3 regions of the Microbacterium sp. ABRD28 genome follow, and region 3 is predicted to be linked to each of the others. Evidence: predicted binding sites of a transcription regulator. Region 3 holds the regulator's gene; each other region holds the start of a gene.
The links. The regulator HrcA, encoded in region 3, represses chaperone genes, less so after heat shock. The targets are predictions, from matches to a motif close to TTNGCACTCGNNNNNNNCGAGTGCNAA.
Positions count from the first base shown of each region.

Region 1 (3,942 bases), 1.0 Mb from region 3:
GGAGGGACGGATGACGCGCGCGTCGCCGACGTGGAGGTCGAGCCGATCGCGGGCGACGACGTCGCCGCTGTGCTCGCAGGTCTCGTGGACGAGTCGCCGTCGGGCGGCGCCGCCGAGATCGCCGGGCCGGAGGTGATGCCCCTCGCCGATTTCGTCGCGCGCTGCCTTGCGGCGACCGGTGACGACCGACCCGTCGTCGCCGACCCGCGTGCGCTCTACTTCGGCGCCGTCATCGACCGGGGCGAACTGCTCCCCGGGCGGGACGCGTGGATCGCGCCGACCCGGCTGAGCGACTGGCTCGCGTGACCCTCAGGTCACCGCGCCGACATCCGACACTCCGCGGCGGGCATGACGGATCGAGTCGACGGTCAGCACGATGAGAGCGATCCAGACGAGGCTGAAGCCGATCCAGCGCTCGAGCGGCATCGGCTCGCCGAGGAGGAACGCACCGGTGAGGAACTGCAGGATCGGCGCGACGAACTGCAGCAGACCGATCAGGCTGAGGGGGACGCGCCGCGCGCCGGCGGCGAAGAAGAGGAGGGGTGTGGCGGTCACGACGCCCGCCAGCGACAGCAGCACGGCGTGCCAGACGCCCGCCGTGCCCATCGTGATGCCCGAGGTGAGCCCGACGCTCACCAGCACGACGAGGGCGACGGGCGTCAGCCAGAGGGTTTCGAGGGTGAGTCCGCTCACGGCGTCGACGGCGGGGCCGATCTGCTTCTTCACCAGGCCGTACAGGCCGAACGAGAACGCCAGAGAGAGCGCGATCCACGGGAAGGCGCCGTAGCCGACCGCGATGACGATGCAGGCGACGGCGGCGATCGCGAGCGCGATCCACTGCGTGGTCCGCAGGCGCTCGCGCAGCACCACGACACCGAGCAGCACGGTGACGATCGGATTGATGAAGTACCCCAGGCTCGTCTCGATCACGTGCCCGGTGAGGGCCGCGATCAGGAACACCTGCCAGTTGATGTAGATGAGGATGCCGGCGACCGCCGTCCACAGCAGCAGTCGCCGGGCGCGCAGGATGACGAGGAACTTCCCCCAGCCACGCGTGACCGCGAGCAGCAGCGCGCAGAAGAGCAGCGACAGCAGGATGCGCCACGCGACGACCTCGAACGCGCCGGTCGGTTCGAGCAGGAGGAAGTAGAGCGGCAGAAAACCCCAGATGAGGTAGGCCGCGAGCGCGTACACGGCGCCGAGAGTGCGTTCCCGCGTCGGGTCCGCGGGTGGGGCGACACCCCCGGTCGTCTCGGTCGTCTCACGCGTCACCGGCTCAGCCTACGCGCGGGTGGTGGCGCGGATGTCGGGCCGATCGGTCATCCGTGGCCTGTTCGATGTCGTGCGTACACACGAAACGGGGGCCGGATGCCGAAGCATCCGACCCCCGTGGAGTGTGTCGCCGAGATGGACTCAGCGGACGACGACCGCCAGCACGTCGCGAGCGGAGAGGACGAGGAACTCGTCCGCGCCGAACTTGACCTCGGTGCCGCCGTACTTGGAGTAGATCACGCGGTCGCCGACGGCGACGTCGAGCGGGATCCGGTTGCCGTTGTCGTCGATGCGGCCGGGGCCCACGGCCACGACCTCGCCCTCCTGGGGCTTCTCCTTGGCGGTGTCGGGGATGACCAGACCGCTCGAGGTGGTCTGCTCGGCCTCGACCTGCTTGATGACGATGCGGTCCTCGAGCGGCTTGATGGAAACCTGAGTGGAAACCGTCACGGTCTACCTCTTCTTTCTTGAGATGAAGACTGGTTAGCACCCACACCTTGAGAGTGCTAATCCAGTGTAGGCAAACCGTTGGCACTCCCGCAACGTGAGTGCCAGATTCGGGGCGCGCACAGTAGCAGATCGCGACGCACGGGGAAACGGTCGCCCGCCACCTACCGGAGGTCCGAGGAGGTGTGTATCATCCGAGGTGGGACGCCGCTCTCACAGCTGAGACCACTCAGTGACGAACAACGCGGCAAAGAGAGTCGAATTGGGGCGGAACCTGGGGAGGTTCCGGAATCGACTCTCTTGGGGGAGATGAGATCTTGGCTACTGGGGCTACGTATTTTTTGGGGATCGACGTCGGAACGACGCGGATCGCTGCGGCAACCGCGCGGACCGCGCCCGACGGCAGTATCGTCGCGGCACCGTTCCCGTTGGGACGACGCAATGACAGCGCCGCGACGGTGGTGTTCGTCGCCGACGACGGCGAACTGCTGATCGGAGACGCCGCCGAGCGTCGTGGCATCACACAGCCCGAGCGGCTCGTGCGCGAGTTCAAGCGCAGCATCGGCGACGATGTTCCGGTGGTCGCCGGTGGACGGTCGATCCCGGCAGAGAAGCTGTGGGCGCACACCGTCGCGGCCGTCGTCGACGCGGTCGTCGAGCGCGAAGGCTCCCGCCCCGCCGCCGTGATGCTCACCCACCCCACGGCGTGGGGTCCCCACCGCATCGGCCTCATCCTGTCGGCGCTCGACAAGCTGGGCGTCAAAGACGTGCACCTGATCACCGAGCCCGAAGCGGCGGCCCGTCACTACGAGTCCGGTCGGGTGATGGCGGCCGGGCAGGCTCTCGCCGTCTACGACCTGGGCGGCGGCACCTTCGACTCCGTCATCCTGCGCAAGAGCGCCGACGGCTCCTTCGCTCCCGTGGGCATCCCGGTCGGGATCGACAACCTCGGCGGCGCGGACTTCGACGACGCCGTGTTCCGTCATGTCCTGCGCTCCTCGGGTGTCGCTGAAGCCGACCTCAACGACGTCGACCCCGACATCCGTCTCGCGTTGGCGCAGCTGCGCCGCGAGTGCGTCGAGGCCAAGGAAGCCCTCTCGTTCGACTCCGACGTCACCGTGCCGGTGCTGCTCCCCTCCGGGGCGACGAGCGTGCGCCTCACGCGCCAGGAGTTCGAGGAGATGATCGACGGCTCGATCGAGCGCACGATCGACACCCTCGAAGACGGGCTCGACTCGGCCGGTCTCGAGCCCGAGGCCCTGGAGAGCATCCTCCTCATCGGCGGTTCCTCCCGGATCCCGCTCGTGGCCGAGCGGCTGTCCGAGCGTCTCGACCGACCGATCGCGATCGACGCCGACCCGAAGTCCTCCATCGCCCTGGGCGCCGCCCGCGCCCTCGTTCCTGTCGCGGCGGAGGAGTCGGCCACGACGCTCGCGCTCGTTCCCGCAGGGGCTGCGGTGGGCGCTGCGGGTGCGTTGGCGACGACGGATGCCGCGGCTGCCGCCACGACCGACCTCGCCGTGTTCGACCCCAAGGGTCCGGCCGAGCAGAAGGCGGCGCGTCGCTGGTACCAGCGCGTGCCCGCCGTCGCCGCGGCCGGAGCGGGCGCCCTCGTCATCGCCACGGGCCTGGTCTTCGCCAGCGCCGGGGGGCTGGGTGCGGGCACCTTCGACACCACCGCGTCGACCGAGAATCTGCGCGAGTGGGTCGACGTGGAGCTCACGCCGTCGCCGGCGGCTGTCGCTGATCTTCCGACATCCGACCCGGTCGCCGTAGGCCCAGTACCGCAGGCACCGCAGGCCAAGCAGGACCGCGGCTCGAGCCCGTCGAAGCCGAAGGCCACCAACCAGCGCAAGCAGGCGGCCGAGCGCAACGCCGCGGTGCGGCCGCCCGACCCGAAGCCGGCCGCGACCCAGTCGCCGACCTCGGGTAAGCCGTCGTCGCCGAAGCCCTCGCAGTCGAGCGGCGGCGGGAGCACGAGCTCGCCGGCTCCCGGGACGAGCACGCCTGCGCCGGGAACGAGCACCCCGGCACCGGGAACGTCGACACCTGCCCCCGATCCGAGCACGTCTTCACCGAACCCGACGCCGACCGAAACCACACCGGACCCGACGCCGACCGAGACGACGCCGGACCCGACGCCGACCGAAACCACACCGGACCCGACGCCGACGGAAACGACACCGGACCCGACGCCGACCGAGACGACGCCGGCTCCTGAGG
Region 1 covers NZ_CP031015.1:3,184,733-3,188,674, forward strand. The annotation lists gene DT073_RS15395 (SDR family oxidoreductase) at 1-306, shown strand, start outside; gene rarD (EamA family transporter RarD) at 310-1,272, opposite strand; gene groES (co-chaperone GroES) at 1,414-1,722, opposite strand; gene DT073_RS15410 (Hsp70 family protein) at 2,037-3,942, shown strand, end outside.
Region 1: the regulator HrcA is predicted to act here: its motif matches at 1,801-1,827, upstream of groES (co-chaperone GroES).

Region 2 (3,942 bases), 960 kb from region 3:
CCGACCCGAGCACGATGATGACGATCGGCAGCAGGGGGTCGACCGACCCTGCCAGAGCGAACACCCCGAAGAGCACGATGAGCACTCCGATCAGCAGTGCGCCGGCGATCGGCCATGCCCGCACCCGCGCCGGGATGGTGCGATAGAGCCCCCGGCTCTTCAGCTCCTTGCGCCCCGCCGCGAGGATCTTCTGGGCCGTGCGGGAGAAATGGGTGTCGTTGCCGCCGAACTCGTAGATCTCGCCGGGTCGGAGCTCCTCGTCGAAGAGGCCTTCCAGCAGCATCCGTCCATCGCGGTCGGCGCGGCCGGCGTCGATCAGCTCCGCCTGCAGCTTGGCGCTCCCGAACCACCGCTTCTCCCCTTCGAGGATCCGGATGCTTCCGACCACCGCCTGCTCGAGCACCTCGGCCGGGATCGCCTTCGCCGTCTTGCCCAGCAGCAGCGCGCTCTCCAGGGCGTCGATGCCGGGGGGCGGGGTGAACTCCGCGATGATCGTCGGTCGCCCGGGTTCGTTCCTCAGCGACCGGCGATTGACCACGATCGCCGCGCCGAGCATACCGAGGCCGGCGATGCCGGCCACCCCCTGGGCCCACCCCCAGCCCGACGCGAGGTAGGAGTCATCGAATCGGGCGAAGGTGCCCGACTCGAATCCCACCGCGATCGTGAGCGTCTCCGTCGGTGCGAGATCACGGGCGCCGGCGGTGACGACGGCGCCCTCCCCGCTGTCGGAGACCTCGATCGGACACGTGGTTTCCGCGCCGAACCTCCCGACGTAGCACGCGTGCGCTCCGGTGAGCGCGCCGGCCAGGTCGGCAGGCACCACGAGTGTGGCCGTGACCTCACCGAAGGGTTGGCGCCACCCGTTGCCATTGACGTCCCAGTAGAACTCGTCGCTGGTGTCGGCGAAGAAGTCGGTGACATTGCGCAGGGTGTAGGTGAACACGAATGTCTGCCGGCCGGAGAGGAAGTCGTCGGCGCGGGATGTGACGATCATCCAGTCCCCGTCGGTCTCGACCTCGCTCGGCCTCGGGTTGCCCTCTTCGTCGGTGACCGAGACCAGGTCGGGAAAGGTGGGCTGACCGTTGTAATCGGCGGGGATCTCCCGGCGCAGGCCGCGATTCTGATCCTCGGGGAAGACCGCGACGAACGTCTCGACGACGCGAAGGGTGCTGGTGTCGCCATCCTCACGGCCGAGGGTGTATTCGGCGTGCATGCTCTCGAACACGAAGTCGTCGAGGTCGCCGGAGGCGGAGGCGGGCTGTGCGGAGACCGCCAAGCCGACGAGGCCGACGACCCCCAGGAGGACCGTCAACACCGTGGCGGTGATCCGACGCGTTCGCGGCATGCGCTCAGCCTAGATGGCGGCGTCGCCGCCACCGGATACCCTGGGGCCGTGAACGATCGTCGCCTCGCCGTCGAGGCATGGGAAAGCCTCTTTCGTGCGCAGCACGAGCTGTTCGCCGATCTGGGCCGCGACTTCAGCGATGCGCCGCTGCAGCAGGGCGAGTATGACGTGCTCCTGACGGTGACCCGGGCGCCCGACATGACCGCGCGACTGCGTGACATCACGCGCCTGATGCTCGTCAGCCAGCCCTCGGTGTCGCGCCTCGTCGACCGGATGGTCGCCCGCGGATACGTCACGAAGCGCCCCGACCCCGATGATGGACGCGGGTCGCTCGTCCGGGCGACGGAGGCGGGCGCCCGCGCATTCCGCGACGTGGCACGGGTTCATGCCGCCCACATCGCGGAGCGGATGTCGGTGCTGAACGAGTCCGAGCTCGCCCAACTGCGCGAACTCACCACCAAGCTCCGGACGCGCGACGCCCCCGCCGAGTGAGGACCCGACGGGGGCGTCGCGAGGTGCGCCGTCGACGGACGCGGTTTACTGTTCGACCGGCTGCGGGTGATCTACCGCACTCGACGCCGAAGCGGTCTCGTGCGCCTGCAGCACCTGCGCACCGTTCTCGGTGGCGACCTCGATCTTGCGTGGCTTGGCCTTCTCGCTCACCGGGATGGTGACGCTGAGCACGCCGTTGCTGTAGCTGGCCGCGATGCGGTCGGTGTCGATGCCCTGGCCGAGGTTCAGCTGTCGCACGAAGCTCGCGGCCTCACGCTCGCGCGTGATCCACTTCACGCCGTCACCGGCACTGAGCGTGCGCTCGGCGCGGATGGTCAGCAGCTGGCCGTCCACGTCGATGTCGACCGAGCCGGGGTCGATGCCGGGCAGGTCGGCGGTGAGCACATAGTGGTCACCGTCGCGGTAGAGGTCCATCGGCATGCGGCGAGGACCGCGACGGGCATCGAAGAAGCTCGTCGCGAGACGGTCGAGGTCACGGAACGGGTCATACGTCGCCATGTTCGGTCTCCTTCACTGGACGAAATCTGGAACTTGAGTCAGCTTGACTCAAGTACGTCCAGGTTAGCACTCGAGGGTGGAGAGTGCTAAGTGCCGCGGCGTTCGCCGTGAGCGAACGGAGAGGCGGAGATCACTCGGCGGTCAGGACCGTCCACGAGCAGGGGGGCAGGGTGAGGGCGATGGCTCCGTCGGCGATCTCCACCGAGTCGTTGACCTTCGGCGTCACCCGGTCGGGCTGTTCGAGCGTGTTCGCGGCATGGATGTCGTCGTCGAAGATCGATGTCGCCGTCGCGGATGAGACGCCACCTGCGAGCGCCGTGGAGTCGATCTCGAGAGTGACCTCGTCCGTGAGGCTGCGGTTGACGGCGAAGACCGTGATGGCACCACTGTCAGGATCGATCGTCGCAACGGCGTCGACGATCGGCACCTCGCCGAACTTCGCCGTCTCGTAGGTCGGGCTGTCGAGCTTGAGCTCGAGGGCGACGCCGCGCGCGAGCTGCGAGGTCAGCGAGAACGGATAGAACGTCGTTTGCCGCCATGCCGGACCGCCGGGCTCGGTCATGATCGGTGCGATGACGTTCACCAGCTGCGCAAGGCTCGCCGACGTCACCCGGTCGGCGTGCCGGATGAGCGAGATCATGAGGCTTCCGAAGACGACGGCGTCGAGCACGGTGTACCGGTCTTCGAGCAGCCTGGGTGCGACCGGCCAGTCCGCGACATCCGTGATCTTGTCGACCTCGTTGTAGCGCGACTGGTACCAGACGTTCCACTCGTCGAAGGAGATGTTGATCGTCTTCTCGCTCCGCTTCATCGCCTTGACGTGGTCGGCGGTGGCCACGACCGCCTCGATGAAGCGATCCATATCGACGCCCGATGCCAGGAAGCTCGCCACGTCGTCGCTCGCGGGCTCGTAGTACGCGTGGCAGGAGATGTAGTCGACGTTGTCGTACGTGTGCTCCAGGACGACGCGCTCCCACTCGCCGAACGTCGGCATTCCCGCACCCGAGCTGCCGCAGACGACGAGCTCGAGATCGGGGTCGACCTGACGCATCGCTCGCGCGGTCGTGGCCGCGAGCTGCGCGTAGTTCTCCGCCGTGCTGTAGCCGAGCTGCCACGGCCCATCCATCTCGTTGCCGAGACACCACATGCGGATGTCGTGGGGTTCGGCGTGCCCGTTGGCGACGCGCTCGTCCGAGAGCCGTGTGCCGGAGCGGATGTTGGCGTACTCCAGCACGTCGAGGGCCTCGAGCACCCCGCGGGTGCCGAGGTTCACCGCGTACATCAGCTCGCCGTCGACCTTCTTCATCCACGAGGCGAACTCGTCGAGGCCGATCTCGTTCGTCTCGGTCGAGTGCCACGCCAGGTCGAGCCGGCGGGGCCGCTCCTCGCGGGGTCCGACACCGTCCTCCCACCGGTACCCCGAGACGAAGTTTCCGCCGGGGTAGCGGATCGTTGACACGCCGAGCTCGCGCACGAGATCGATGACGTCGGCGCGGAAGCCCTCCTCATCAGCCGAGGGGTGACCCGGCTCGTAGATGCCGTCGTAGACGCACCGCCCGAGATGCTCGACGAAGGAGCCGAACAGA
Region 2 covers NZ_CP031015.1:1,183,736-1,187,677, reverse strand. The annotation lists gene DT073_RS05840 (DUF2207 domain-containing protein) at 1-1,345, opposite strand, end outside; gene DT073_RS05835 (MarR family winged helix-turn-helix transcriptional regulator) at 1,394-1,837, shown strand; gene DT073_RS05830 (Hsp20/alpha crystallin family protein) at 1,883-2,356, opposite strand; gene arfA (arabinosylfuranosidase ArfA) at 2,487-3,942, opposite strand, start outside.
Region 2: the regulator HrcA is predicted to act here: its motif matches at 2,420-2,446, upstream of DT073_RS05830 (Hsp20/alpha crystallin family protein).

Region 3 (3,942 bases):
ACCGACGGTTCGCTCATGGAGGAAGTCTACCGAGGGGCCGTCACCAGCGACCGAGGGCACCGCTGACGACGGCGATCGCTGCGGGACCCGCCGTCGAGGTGCGCAGGACGGATTCGCCGAGGCGACGGAGGGTCGCTCCGGCGTCTTCCAGCAGGGCGAGTTCCTGCGGGGTGATGCCACCCTCGGGACCGACCACGAGCAGCAGGTCGCGGCTCGACGAGGCAAGCCCGCTCAGCCGCTCGGACGCCGTCGGCTCGAGGACGACGACGAGGTCGCTGTCCGCACGCGCCGCGATCGCGGCCGTCGTGACCGGCTCGGACACGAGGGGAACCCAGGGCCGGTGGGCCTGCTTCGCCGCCTCCCGGGCGATCGTCTGCCACCGCTCTCGTCCCTTGGCCGCCTTGGCCGCGTCCCAGCGGGAGATGCTCCGCGCGGCTTGCCAGGGGATGATCTCGTCCACGCCGAGCTCGGTCGCGGCCTGAACGGCCAGTTCGTCGCGGTCGCCCTTGGCCAGGGCTTGGACCAGGACCACGCGAGGGGCAGGGGCGGCGATCTGCGATCTCGCCGACACCCGCACTGCCACCGACGACGGGGACACCGACTCGCAGGCGCCCTCGAGCCACACCCCGGCGCCGTCGCCGACGGTCACACTCTCACCGACGCGCACCCGCCGCACCGTGGCGGCGTGCTTCGCCTCGGCACCGGTCAGGGTCACGACGCCGCCGACGGGCGTCGTGGTCGCCTCGGAGGCCAAGAAGTGCAGGGGCACCGCTCAGCCGTTCCGGAAACGATCCCGGAGCTTGGCGAACAGGCCCTGGTGGAATTCGGAGAGGCGCGGCGGGGCGGGCTTGGTGCGCTTGGCGAGCTCTTCGATGAGGGCGCGCTCCCGGTGGTCGAGCCGTGTGGGGGTCACCACCTGCACGCCGACGCGAAGATCGCCGCGCTGCGAGCCGCGCAGCGGTGTGATGCCGCGCCCCTTGATGGTCAGCACGTCGCCGGACTGCACGCCGGCCCTCAGTTCGAGGTCGACCGGTCCGTCGAGCGAGTCGATCGTCGTGTGGGTGCCGAGGATCGCGTCGGGCATCGACACCTCGAGCGTCGCCAGCAGGTCATCGCCGTCGCGCGAGAACACCGGGTCGGGTGCGATGTTCACCTCGAGGTAGAGATCGCCGTTGGGTCCGCCGGCGGGGCCCACCTCGCCCGACCCGGGCAGTTGCAGACGCAGACCGCTCTCGACGCCCGCCGGTACGTCGATCGAGACCGTGCGGCGTGAGCGAACCCGCCCCTGCCCCTGGCAGGTGGCGCAGGGATACGGGATCGTCGTGCCGTACCCCTGGCATACCGAGCACGGCTGGGAGGTGACGACATTGCCGAGGAGGCTTCGGACCTGCCGCTGAACGTGGCCCGTGCCGTGGCAGATGTCGCACGTGACGGGTGAGGTGCCGGGTTGGCAGCACGATCCGGTGCACGTCTCGCACACCACGGCGGTGTCGACCTCGATGTCGCGGTGCACGCCGAACACGACGTCCTTGAGCTCGAGGTTGATCCGAACCAGCGCGTCTTGACCGCGTTCGCGCCGTGAGCGCGGCCGGGCACCGCGCGCCCCGCCGCCTCCTCCCCCGCCGAAGAAGGTCTCGAAGATGTCGCTGAACCCGCCGAACCCGCCGGCGGCTCCGCCGAAGGCGGTGTCGCCGCCGACGTCGTAGCGGGCGCGCTGGTCGGGGTCGCTCAGCACGTCGTAGGCGTGCGTGACGAGCTTGAACCGCTCCGCCGCGTCCTCACCGGGATTGACGTCGGGGTGCAGCTCTCGCGCCAGCCGTCGGTAGGCGCGCTTGATGTCGTCGGGGCTGGCGTCACGCGCCACACCGAGTACTTCGTAGTGGTCAGCCACTTTCACCTTCCTGCCGCGCCGGGCGCGGGGAGTCTGCGGAATGCTGTCGTCAGCGGGCGTTCTCGTCTTCGTCCAGGAGACGAGTGAGGTACCTCGCCACGGCCCGGACGGCCGCGAGGTTGGTCGGGTAGTCCATGCGGGTCGGTCCGAGCACGCCGACGCGAGCACGAGAGCCCGTCGCGTCGTAGTCGCTCGCGACGACGGACGCTTCGCTCAGGCCGAAGGGCTCGTTCTCGCGGCCGATGCTCGCCGCGAGGCCCTGATCGTCGGCGACCATCTCTCCCATGAGCCTCAGCAGTGTCACCTGCTCTTCGATGGCCTCCAGCAGCGGATAGATGCTGCCGCGGAAATCCGCTTCGCTGCGGGCGAGGTTGGCGCTGCCGGCGAGCACGAGTCGGTCCTGGCGGAAGCCGTCCAGTTCCTCCCCGATGACCCGGAGGATCGCCTGGAGCGCGGGGCCGTCGGGATCCCCGGGGGTCTCGCCCGCCTCGACGGCGGTCGCGACCCCGGCGACGCCCTCCCGCACCGGCACTCCGACGACGAGGTCGGAGACCCGGCCGCGGATCCGCTGCATCCGGTCCTCATCGATCTCCATTCCCGGGAACGCGAGTCGCTGCGAGACCCGGCCGGTGTCGGTGACGACGATGACCAGCACCTTCAGTGCGTCGAGGCGTACGAGCTCCACGTGGGAGACCGTCGCCCGCGCGAAAGACGGATACTGCACGATCGCGACGTGCCCGGTGAGGACCGTCAGAGCGCGCACCGTGCGGGCGAGCACTTCGTCGAGATCCGAGGGACCTTCCAAGAACGACGAGATGGCCGTCCGCTGGGCGGGGCTCAGAGGCCGGACCTGGGCGAGGTGATCGACGAAGACGCGGTAGCCCTTGTCGGTCGGGACCCGCCCCGACGACGTGTGCGGGGCGACGATGAGGTCTTCGTCTTCGAGCAGAGCCATGTCGTTGCGGATGGTGGCGGCGGACACGCCGAAGGCGTGACGCTCGACGATGGCCTTGCTGCCGACGGGTTCGCGCGTGTCGACGTAGTCCTGCACGATGGCGCGCAGCACCTGCAATCCGCGTTCGCTGACCATGACACCCCCTTCGTCGGCCTGCCGACACCCCTGGCACTCGTGGGATCCGAGTGCCAATTCTATCGGAACACCCTCGACGTCGGACGGCCGGATCACGGCATGTCAGGCCGTGAGCGTGCGAACGACGTGGTCGGCCAGGAGTCGGCCGCGCCGGGTCAGCCGCACCCGGTCGATGGTCTGAGGTTCGACCAGGCCGTCCGCCACGAGCCCCGGGAGGGCGGCATCCGCGCCCGGTGGGAGGGACGAGGTGGCCAGACCCTCGCGGGTGCGGACGCCGAGGAGAACCGCCTCGAGGAGCCGGGATGACGGTGACAGGACCTCGCGCCCCGCTGCGGGAGACAGGCCCTCGGCGAGCCGTTGGGCGTAGGCGGCCGGATGACGCACGTTCCAGAAGCGGGTTCCGGCCACATGGCCGTGCGCGCCGGGGCCGAACCCCCACCAGTCGCTGCCCCGCCAGTACGCGGCATTGTGGCGACAGCGATCGGCGGGGGTCCGAGCCCAGTTGGACACCTCGTACCACGACAGCCCCGCCCCGGTGAGCAGATCGTCTGCGAGCTCGTACATCTCCGCCTGCAGATCGTCGTCGGGGAGGGCGAGTTCCCCGCGTCGGATGCGGCGGGCCAGCGCCGTCCCCTCCTCGACGATGAGGGCGTAGGCGGAGAGGTGGTCGGGGTCGAGCGCGATCGCCGTCTCGAGCGAGACGCGCCAGTCGGCCAGTGATTCTCCCGGTGCGCCGTAGATCAGATCGATGCTGACACCGAGCCCGGCTTCGCGGGCGGCAGCCACGGCGGTGGCCACCGCGTCGGTGCGGTGCGAGCGATCCAGCGTCGCCAGCACAGGAGGAACAGCGGACTGCATGCCGATCGACAGCCTGGTCACCCCGGCCTCCGCGAGGCGGCGTGCGACCGCCTCGTCGACGGTGTCGGGGTTGGCCTCCACCGTCACTTCGGGCTCGATGGCC
Region 3 covers NZ_CP031015.1:2,140,177-2,144,118, forward strand. The annotation lists gene DT073_RS10340 (HIT domain-containing protein) at 1-17, opposite strand, end outside; gene DT073_RS10345 (16S rRNA (uracil(1498)-N(3))-methyltransferase) at 41-769, opposite strand; gene dnaJ (molecular chaperone DnaJ) at 773-1,891, opposite strand; gene hrcA (heat-inducible transcriptional repressor HrcA) at 1,941-2,981, opposite strand; gene hemW (radical SAM family heme chaperone HemW) at 3,084-3,942, opposite strand, start outside.